Regions from separate parts of the Micrococcus sp. 116 genome, predicted to be linked through region 1. Evidence: riboswitches for the same ligand, from Rfam matches in the RefSeq annotation. Region 1 holds a riboswitch; the other holds the start of a gene.

Region 1 (5,264 bases):
GCAGCCGGGGGTCCTCGATTCCGATGGCGTCCGTCACGAGGAAGGCACGGGGGTCGACTCCGTCGACATGGGCGGCGAACGCCCGGGAGACGGTGTCGACGGCGCGGGGGTGGAGGTCGGTCGTGACGGCGGGGTCCAGGATCCTGGTTGCCACCAGGCCCGACGACTCGGCGTCCTCGAGCACCTCGAGCGCCGTGGTCACTCCGCCGGCGACGCCCAGGGCCAGTCCGAACACGACCGACGCCACGGTCGTGTGCAGCAGGGACAGGAACAGCAGTCCGGGCGTGTCGAACAGGTCGCGGAGGCCGTCCGCAACGGCCCGCATGGCTGCCGTCATGCGTGTGCCCTTCGGACCCAGAGGGTGGACAGGGTCGTGCCGAGGATGAGGATGGCGTCCACGACGAGCACGGCGGACCAGAGGAGAGCGGTGTCGCCGGTGAGACCGATCTCCGCGTCCCACCGGGGCCATGCCACGAGCCAGACTCCGCCGGCACTCGCGGCGGCGGTCGTCCAGGCGACCATGGCGGGCCGGACACCGAGCCGGGCCGCTCGCAGTGGGGAGGCACCGACGAGGCGGTGCGAGGTGACGGCAGGGAGCAGTCGACTGCGCAGGGTCGTGCGCCAGACGACCTGTGCGCCCAGCAGGGCGAAGCCGACGGTCACGGCGAGCAGGGGCACATGGACACTGCGTCGCATCGCTGCCTCCCACGGCGGCGGGAGCGGGACGACGTCGACGACGACACCGGCCCGCCGCAGCGATTGGACGAGCTCGTCGACCTGGGCCGGTGAGCCGCCGATCACGCCGGCAAGGGACGAACTGTCGGTGGAGAGGAACGGGACCAGGAGGTCTGCTTCGGTGGCGCGATCCGGCGCGGAGGAGAGGTCTCGGACGACGACCCGATCGACGTCCGGCCAGCTCAGTTCGCCCGCAGCGGCACGTGCGGCAAAGGGGGAGGTGCTGGGGACGACCGCGGTCGGGGCGACGCCATCCGGGAGCACGTCCAGAGCAGGTCGGCCGGCGAGGGCAGTCACGTGGGGGCTCGTGGACGTGGCCGCAGAGCCGGAGTCCGGTCCCGTCAGCGACGTCCGGATCATGGGCCAGGCCTCGCCAGCGGGGAATGCCGAGATCTCGTACACCGTGCCGTCCATGCGCCAGCGTTCCTCCTTCTCCACCCCGACGTAGGACGCGAGGAGCGCTGCTGTTCCGAGCGTGATCAGGAGAAGGAGGAATCTCGAGACGAGCATCCGGGTCATCACGGCTGGCCCGAGGAGAGCTGAGCGGCTGGATGATGCCTCACCTGGGAAGCGCCCCTGGGGTGCGGACCGGCGGGGTCATGTCGACTTTCACGTCATATTCCATCCACTCAATTCCTGTGGGCGAATGGGACACGCATCACAGGGGCCTGACGGAATAGTGAGCCCAGTGTGTGTGTGAGTCAAGAGGCATCACCACTCGATCGACCACCGAGCGCACTGCCCCGTCCGTGGGGCCGCGCCTTCGCCGTCCCGGAGGGCCTTGTCCTGGCGATCGCGTCATGACCTGGTGGCGGCCCTCAGGTCATGACGCGATCGTCAGGTGGCGCAGGGGCGGGCCATCCCGCCCCACCTCACCCCGCGTCCGGCCTCAGGCGTCCGAGGCGGTGCGGATCGTCGGCTCGGGCAGGTACACGGACCCGCCGGCGGCCCGGAACTCCGCGGACTTCGCGGCCATGCCGGCCTCGGCGATCCGCGCCTGCTCGGACGCGCCGCCGAACTCGCTGCGGATGTCCTGGCTGATGCGCATGGAGCAGAACTTCGGCCCGCACATCGAGCAGAAGTGGGCGGTCTTGGCGGGCTCGGCCGGCAGCGTCTCGTCGTGGTACTCCTCGGCGAGCTGCGGATCCAGGCCGAGGCCGAACTGGTCGCGCCAGCGGAACTCGAAGCGCGCCTTGGACAGCGCGTCATCGCGGTCGCGGGCGCCGGGGTGGCCCTTGGCGACGTCGGCGGCGTGCGCGGCGATCTTGTAGGTGATCACGCCCGTCTTCACGTCGTCCCGGTCCGGCAGGCCCAGGTGCTCCTTGGGCGTGACATAGCAGAGCATCGCGGTGCCGTAGCGGGCGATCTCGGTGGCGCCGATGGCCGAGGTGATGTGGTCGTACGCCGGGGCGATGTCCGTGACGAGGGGGCCGAGCGTGTAGAACGGGGCGCCCTTGCACAGCTCCTGCTGGCGCTCCACGTTCTCCCGCACCAGGTGCAGCGGGATGTGGCCGGGGCCCTCCACCATGACCTGGACGTCGTACGCCCACGCCCGCTCCGTCAGCTCGGCGAGCGTGTCGAGCTCGGCGAACTGGGCGGCGTCGTTGGCGTCCGCCACGGAGCCCGGCCGCAGGCCGTCGCCCAGGGAGAACGCGACGTCGTAGCGCGCGAAGATCTCGCAGAGCTCGTCGTAGTTCTCGTAGAGGAAGTTCTCCTTGTGGTGGCCCAGGCACCAGCCGGCCATGATCGAGCCGCCGCGGGAGACGATGCCGGTCACGCGGTCCGCGGACAGCGGCACGTGGCGCAGCAGCACGCCGGCGTGCACGGTCATGTAGTCCACGCCCTGCTCGCACTGCTCGATCACGGTGTCGCGGAAGATCTCCCAGGTCAGGGCCTGGTGGTCGCCGCCGACCTTCTCGAGGGCCTGGTAGATCGGCACGGTGCCGATCGGCACGGGGGAGTTGCGCAGGATCCACTCGCGGGTGGTGTGGATGTCGTCGCCCGTGGACAGGTCCATCACGGTGTCCGCGCCCCAGCGGGTGGCCCACTGCAGCTTCGAGACCTCCTCGGCGATCGACGACGTCACCGCCGAGTTGCCGATGTTCGCGTTGACCTTCACGGCGAACGCCTTGCCGATGATCATCGGCTCCGACTCGGGGTGGTTCACGTTCGCCGGGATGATGGCGCGGCCGGCCGCGACCTCGGAGCGCACCAGCTCCACGTCCACGCCCTCGCGCAGGGCGACGTAGCGCATCTCCGGGGTGATCTCGCCGCGCCGGGCGTAGTGCATCTGGGTGACGCGCGCGCCCTCCTTGGCGCGCAGCGGGGGGCGGCGCTCGCCGGCCCACTCCTGTGAGGCGGCGCCGCGGCGCACGGCCGAGCGGCCGTCGTCGAGCAGGTCGCGCTCGCGGCCCTCGTACTCCTCGACGTCGCCGCGGGCGCGGATCCACTCGGCGCGCTGGGCCGGCAGGCCGCGCTCGGGCACGGAGCCCGGGCCCATGGTGCGGTAGACGGTCAGGGGCGCGTTGGGCGTGCCGTCGGGGGAGTCGTCCTGGTGGACCTCGGTGACGGGCACGCGGATGCCGTGCTCGGCGTCCTCGAGCCATCCCAGACGGTGCGTGGGGTAGTTCTCCTCGGCGACGACCTCGGCCGTCGACTCGGCTGCGGGCAGGGGGGTGCGCTCGGAAACGGACATGGCCGCGGCTCCTTCTTCCTTCGCCGGAATGACCCGGACAGGTTCAGACGGTCTCCGGGCGGCGTCAGCCCGGTCTCAGCCCCGTGCCGTGGGGCTCCCGTGGGATGCGAGCGACCCTAGCACGTCCCCCGCGAGGCCTCACCGCCGCCGTCCGGCCATGCGGCCGGGCGCTCAGGCGCGCGCCGCGCGGGCCGCCCGGCGGCGCACCGTGGTGCGCTCGACGATCCACGTCACGACCAGCATCACGATGATGACGATGCCGGCGTAGCCGAGGACGGGGTAGACGGTGCCCACGAGGTCGGAGAAGCCGACGCTCGAGAGCAGGGTGGCGGCCAGGGCCGTGACGACGGCGATGACCCAGCCCGGCACGCGGCGCATCGAGGACAGCAGGGCGATGCGCTCCACCCCGCCGTACAGGCACGAGACCGCCGTCGTGAACTGCGCCAGCAGCAGGACGACCGTGTACAGCAGGGCGGCCCAGCCGCCGATCATCGCGGCCAGCTCGACCATGGGCAGCTCGGCGCGGCCGATGAGCTGGGCGTGGGCGGTCATCGCGGCCATCACCGCGCCGGCCATCACCACGAGGCCCAGGGCCCCGAGCCCGGCCCCGGCGACGAGGGAGCGGCCCGACGAGGAGCTCTCCTCGCCGATCGGGGCGAGCACCGCGTAGGCCAGCTGGATGTTGAAGGCCACGTACAGCACGCCCGAGAGCCACCACTGGTTGATCAGCGGGGACGAGGTCACGAGCGCGGCGACGTCGTCCACCGCGGCCCCCGGGTTCGCCAACCCCCACACCGCGACGCCGACGGCGACCACGATGATCAGGGGGACCACCACGGCCTGGACGCGCACGAGGCCCGTGATGCCGGCCAGCACCGAGACCACGCAGACGGCGGCCATCACCAGCGAGCCCACGAGCGAGGGCAGCCCGAACGCGGTGTGCACCGCCGCCCCGGCCCCGGCCAGCATGATCACCAGCGTCCCCAGCAGGGACGTGGTGATGCACAGGTCCGCGAACCAGGTGGGCACGCGCGACGTCGTGGGGTTCACGATCCGGTGGATGTCCGTGGTCCGCAGCTTCTGCGCCAGCCGCAGCACGATCACCGCGAGCAGGAAGAACAGCGCGCCGGCGATCACGAGCGCCCCCGTGCCGCCCCAGAGGCCGAAGCTCACGAAGTACTGCAGGATCTCGTTGCCCGAGGCGTACCCGGCGCCGATGGTGGTGCCGATGAACGTGGCGGCGATCCCGAGCGGGGAGGTCGGCCGCAGCGGCGCCGACTCCTCGGCTCGGCCGGGGTGCGCGGGAGAGCTCTCTGTGACGTGGGACATGCGACTACATTCTCATGGGCGGGATCGGCCCGGCCCGGGCGGCCGATCCGCCCCGACCCGAAGGAGCCCCCGCATGACCTCCGCCGTCCCCCGTGTGCTCAGCATCGCCGGCTCCGACTCCGGCGGCGGCGCCGGTGTCCAGGCCGACCTGAAGACCATCGCCGCGTGGGGCGGCTACGGGATGACCGCGATCACCGCGATCACCGCCCAGAACACGCAGGGCGTGCAGGCCGTCCACCCGCTGCCGGTGGACGTGGTGCGCGCCCAGCTCGACTCGGTCGCCGCCGACATCGCCGTGGACGCCGTGAAGATCGGCATGCTCGGCACGGTGGAGCTCATGCGGGCCGTCGCCGGCTGGCTCGAGGAGACCCGGCCCGCCGTCGTCGTGCTGGATCCGGTCATGGTGGCCTCGAGCGGGGACGCCCTCACCGCGGTGGGCGACGACGACGGGCGCGCCGCGTGGGCCCGGCTGCTGCGGGTGGCGCACCTGGTGACACCCAACCTG
Region 2 (5,264 bases), 1.2 Mb from region 1:
CGCCCAGCAGGTTGATGTTCAGCCGGGTGTGCTCGTCGCGCAGGGCCGCGATGGCCTTGCCGAGCTGCCGGTCCCGCGCGTCGACGATCAGGTGGGAGACCATGCGCCGCAGCACGCGACGGGCCGTGGGGACGGCGATGCGCGGCACGAGCGGGGCGGCGCGGCCGCCGACGCCGAGGACGGCGCGCAGGGCCGGGGGCAGGAAGCCGGGGGCGCGGCCGGCGAGCTCCCGCAGCGCCCGGGCGGCGATCGCGGGGTCCTCGGGGCGGACCACGTGGTCCACGAAGCGCACGATGAAGTCGAGGCCGCCCGGCTCCTTCAGGGCGCCCGCCAGCTGGCGGGCCGCGAAGTCGGCCTCGTGGTCCCGGGACTCGGCGAGCCAGCGCCGCACCTGCACGACGGCATCGTCGGCGAGGGCGTGCAGGTCGGCGGGGTCGGGGATCCCGCCGGTCGCGCCGAGGACCCGGTCGAGATCGTCGTGGTCCTGGGCGGAGAACATCGCGGTCATGGCCGCACTCTGCACGTGTGCCGGGTCACAGGTCAAACCGCCGCGGCTTCCTGTCAGACGCCTATGCTCGATGGACATCCCCTCGCCGCGCGCCCGCGCGTCGCCGCCGTCTTCCCAGGAGCCCGTCCGCCATGGCCGCCGCCGACCCCGTCCCCACCGACGCGCGGGAGCGCCGGGACGTCGTCGTGCCCGTGCCCGGACCCGAGGATCCGCCCGAGCGGGCCTGGCTCGTCCTGCCCCACCGCCACCCGGTGCCGACGCTGTTAGACGAGACGCGGGACGCCGTCGTGGGCCTGGCCGAGACGCTCGCCGCCGTGCTGCCGGTCACCGTGCTCGCCCACCCGCGCGACGCCGGGGCGGCGCGGCTGATGCCCCCGGAGGTGGACCTGCTGCGCGCGCCCGTGGGCTCACCGCTGCTGGGCCGCACCGGGCCGAGCTTCATCCGCCGCCCCGAGGGCCTGGCCGCCGTCGCCTGGCGCAGCGCCGCGGGCCTGACCGGGACCGGGCCGCTCGACGGGGCGGCCGCGACGGCCGTGGCGGAGGCGGCGGGACTGCCGCTGCTCACGCCCCTGCTGTGCGCCCCGCGCGGGGCCTGGGTGACCGACGGCGAGGGGACGGCCGTGGTGGCCGCGGACCCCGTGCTGGACGGGCGGATCAACGGCGCGTGGACCCCCGGCCAGGTGGCCGCCGAGTTCGCCGCCCTGCTGGGGATCACCCGGGTGCTGTGGGTGCCGCCGGCACCGCGGCCGGACACCGGGCCGTGGGGCGGGCCCGGTCACCTGGCCTCGTGGGTGCGCCTGCAGGGCGACGGCGAGGCCGCCGTGCACTGGCGCGGCGACCGGTTCCACCCCGAGCACCCGTACGCCGCGGCGGCGCTGCGCTTCCTGCAGGGCGCCGACGACGCCGCCGGCCGGCCCCTGCGCGTGCGCACGGTGACCGGGGCGGCGCAGCCCGCCGAGTACGACCCGGCCGAGCGGGGCCCCCGCTCCCTCCTGGACACGCTGCCGCTGGGCGCGGCGGTGCTGCGGCCGGCGTTCGAGGACGCCGCGGGTGAGGAGGCCGCGGCCGCCGCGTGCGCGGCACTGCACCCGGGGCTGCCCCAGCTGTCGTTCCCCGCCCCGCCGCTGCTGCGGCTGGCCGGCGCGCTCAACGACCTGGTGCTGCTCCAGCCTCGCCCGTGACCTCGTCCGTCGCGGGACCGTCGTCGTCCCCGCCGTCCGCCGAGGCGCGGTCCTCATCTCCCCCGTGCGCGTCGGATCGCCAGGCCGCCGGGCGCAGCCGTTCCAGGAGCGAGGACTGACGGCGCTCCATCCCCTTCAGGTCCGAGGCGATGAGCGCGTTGATCCAGCGGGCGTTCGGGTCGGCGTCGATCAGCACGGCCTTGGCCAGCAGCGTGCAGGGCAGCGCGAGGATGGCGCCGAGCGGGCCGAGGACCCAGGCCCAGAAGAGCAGGGAGAGGAAGCTGACGGTGGGGATCACGCCGATCGCGTCGCCGGCCACCTTGGGCTGGATCACGGACTGCAGCACGAAGTTCAGCACCGAGTAGCTGACCACCACCCACAGGAAGTCGGACCAGCCGCCCGCCGCCAGGCCCAGGACGGCCGGCGGCAGCAGGCCGATGATGAAGCCGATGTTCGGGATGTAGTTGGTGAGGAAGCTGAGCACGCCCCACACGAGCGCGAGCGGCACGCCGATCAGCATGAGGGCGATCACGTCCAGCACCGCCACGATCAGGCCGAACACCGTGGTGACCACCCAGTAGCGGCGCACGCCCTGGGCGAACTCGACCAGGGCGTGGCCGAACTCGTGGCGGGCGGTGCTGAGCAGGCGGACGCGGCGTTCGACGTCCATCGAGTCCATCGCCAGGAAGAACATGCCCATGATCACGGTGACGAGCAGGCCGAAGACCGCGTAGACGTTCGTGGCGATCTTCGTGACGGCGCTGACGGCCGTCCCGGTCACGGCGCTCATGTCGATCGAGGCCAGCTGCTGGGACACCATGTCCGGGGTCACGCCGCGCTCGTTGAGCCAGTGCGAGACGTCCAGGACGATCTGCTGGAAGCGGTCCGCGTACTTGGGCAGCTCCGCCACCAGCTCGAGGCCGGACCACACCATCATGCCCCCGAACACGGCCATCACCGCGACGACCAGCAGGACGGTGGTGGCGGCCCCGAGCACGGGGTGCAGGCCCCGGCGGATGAGCCAGGCCTGCAGGGGGTAGGCCACGATCACGAGGTTCAGCCCCAGGAACACAGGCGCCGCGATGGAGGCGATCCCCTGGAAGAACTGCACCACCAGCACCAGGCCCGCGAGCGTCAGAACGATCACCAGCATGCGCGGCCACATGCGGTGGGGGCGGCGGATGTCCCAGTCGGAGGCGGGGCTGGACGAGGCGGGCGGCGGGGTCACCCCCGCGGGCTGTGCGGCGCTCACGCGGGCAGTCTATGCGCGGGCCGGACGGGGTAGGGTCGGGACCAGTCCACATCGACAGGGGAGCGCCCGCGCGGCGCTGAGAGTGCGGTCCGCCGCAGACCCTCGAACCTGCTCCGGTCCGCACCGGCGAAGGAAGTCGAGTCTCCCGGTCGACGTCGTCCCGGGATTCCGGTGGCGGCCTCGTCCCGGCCCCTCTGCCGTCCCAGAGGAGAACCGCCATGTCCCGCACCCCGCACCGCGCCCTCGCCGCCCTCTCAGTGGCCGCCCTCGCCCTCACCGGCTGTTCGGTGTCCGGCTCGTCCGGCGACGGGGCGTCGTCGTCCGCCGCCGGCGCCGGCGGCGAGCCGACGACGGTGACGATCATGACGCACGACTCGTTCAACCTGCCCCAGGAGCTCGTCCAGAAGTTCGAGCAGGAGTCCGGCTACACCCTGAAGACCACGGCCCCCGGCGACGCCGGCAGCGTGGTGAACCAGCTCCTGCTGGCCAAGGACGAGCCCACCGTGGACGGCGTCTACGGCGTGGAGGACCACTCGGCGCACCGCCTCGTCCGCGAGGGCGTCGTCGCCGAATACACCCCGCAGGACCTGCCCGCCTCCGCACAGGACCGGATGGTGGAGGACCGCATGACCCCGGTGGACCAGGGCCAGGTGTGCTTCAACACGGATCCGGCATGGTTCGAGGCCCACGACGTCGAGGCCCCCACCTCGATCGACCAGCTCGACGACCCCGAGTACGCGAAGCTGACGGTCGCCACCTCCCCCGTGGCCTCCTCCCCCGGCCTGGCGCTGCTCGCGGCCACCACGGAGAAGTACGGCGACGACGGCTGGCAGGACTGGTGGCGGGGCCTGATGGAGAACGGGGGCAAGGTCGCCGACAGCTGGTCCGACGCCTACAACTCGGACTTCTCCGGCGGCGAGGGCAAGGGTCGGTTCCCGGTGGTGCTCTCCTACTCCTCCTCCCCCGCGTTCGCCCCCGAGACCGAGGTGATCGAGGACTCCTGTACCCCGCAGGTCGAGTACGCCGGCGTGCTCGAGGGCGCGAAGAACCCCGAGGGCGCGCAGGCGTTCGTGGACTTCATGCTCACCGAGGAGGTCCAGTCCGCCCTGCCCGAGTCGATGTACATGTACCCGATCGACGAGTCGGTGCAGCTGCCCGAGGAGTGGGCGCAGAACGCGCCGCTCGTCGAGGACGCCATCACCCCGGACCCCGCCCGCATCGACGAGCGCCGCGAGGACCTGCTGAAGGAGTGGACCGCCCTGGCCGAGGCCTCCCGGCGCTGATGTCCGCGCTCACCGAGGTCGCGGCCCCCGGCACAGACCTGCCGCGCCGGCGGGCCCGCGGCCGGGGGGACGGGCTCGGCCCGTGGTGGCTGGTGGCCGCCGTCCTGCCGGTCGCCTTCCTGCTCGTCTTCTTCGCGTGGCCCGTGGCGGCCATGCTCTGGCGCGGGATCGGCGGCGACGCCGACGCGTTCACCGGCGCCGTGGACCTCACCGCCTTCGGCCAGACCCTCGCCCGCGAGCGCACGTGGCGCATCCTCGGCCAGACGCTCGGGATGGCCGCCGCCGGCACGGTGGTCTCGGTGGCGCTCGGCCTGCCGACCGCGTTCGTGCTGCACCGGCGTCGCGTCCCGGGGCGGGCCGTGCTCCGCGCCCTCGTGCTCGTGCCGTTCGTGCTGCCCACGGTGGTGGTCGGCGTCGCGTTCCGCGCCCTGCTCGCCCCCGGCGGACCGCTGGGCTTCACCGGGCTGGACCAGACGACCACCGCCGTCGTGCTGGCCATGGTCTTCTTCAACGTGTCCGTGGTGGTGCGCCAGGTGGGCGCGCTGTGGAACGCGCTCGACCCGCGCCAGACCGAGGCCGCCCGCACCCTGGGCGCCTCGCCGTGGCGGGCGTTCCGCACCGTGACGCTGCCCCAGCTCGCCCCGGCGATCGCCGCGAGCGCGGCGCTGGTGTTCCTGTTCTGCGCGTCCGCGTTCGGCATCGTCCAGACGCTCGGCCGGCCCGGCTACGGCACGCTCGAGTCGGAGATCTGGGTGCAGACCTCCGTCTACCTGGACCTGCGGACCGCGGCGGTGTTCTCCGTGCTGCAGTTCGCGGTGGTGCTGGCCGCCGTCGTGGTCTCCGGCGTGACGGCGGCGCGCACCCAGCGGGCGCTGCGCCTGCGGGAGACGCCGCCGGCCCGGCTCACGCGCGCGGACGCGGTCCCGGTGGCCGTGATGCTCGCGGTGGTGGCGCTCGTGGTGGCGCCGATCCTGACGCTCGTGGTGCGCTCCTTCCACACCCGCCACGGCTGGGGGCTGGGCAACTATCGGCTGCTGTCC

Evidence for each region. A riboswitch is a leader RNA that binds a small molecule or an ion and turns the genes downstream of it on or off. The one in region 1 is predicted to bind thiamine pyrophosphate.
Region 2: another riboswitch for thiamine pyrophosphate. It lies ahead of CITRIK5_RS08210 (thiamine ABC transporter substrate binding subunit); the one in region 1 lies ahead of thiC (phosphomethylpyrimidine synthase ThiC).

The regions. Positions count from the first base shown of each region.
Region 1 covers NZ_LR732370.1:557,778-563,041, forward strand. Annotated here, with positions in the region: gene CITRIK5_RS02620 (hypothetical protein) at 1-337, opposite strand, end outside; gene CITRIK5_RS02625 (hypothetical protein) at 334-1,254, opposite strand; gene thiC (phosphomethylpyrimidine synthase ThiC) at 1,625-3,430, opposite strand; TPP riboswitch at 3,427-3,541, opposite strand; gene CITRIK5_RS02635 (hypothetical protein) at 3,602-4,759, opposite strand; gene thiD (bifunctional hydroxymethylpyrimidine kinase/phosphomethylpyrimidine kinase) at 4,833-5,264, shown strand, end outside.
Region 2 covers NZ_LR732370.1:1,762,747-1,768,010, forward strand. Annotated here, with positions in the region: gene CITRIK5_RS08195 (bifunctional proline dehydrogenase/L-glutamate gamma-semialdehyde dehydrogenase) at 1-508, opposite strand, end outside; gene CITRIK5_RS08200 (agmatine deiminase family protein) at 640-1,689, shown strand; gene CITRIK5_RS08205 (AI-2E family transporter) at 1,655-2,941, opposite strand; TPP riboswitch at 2,988-3,093, shown strand; gene CITRIK5_RS08210 (thiamine ABC transporter substrate binding subunit) at 3,160-4,224, shown strand; gene CITRIK5_RS08215 (iron ABC transporter permease) at 4,224-5,264, shown strand, end outside.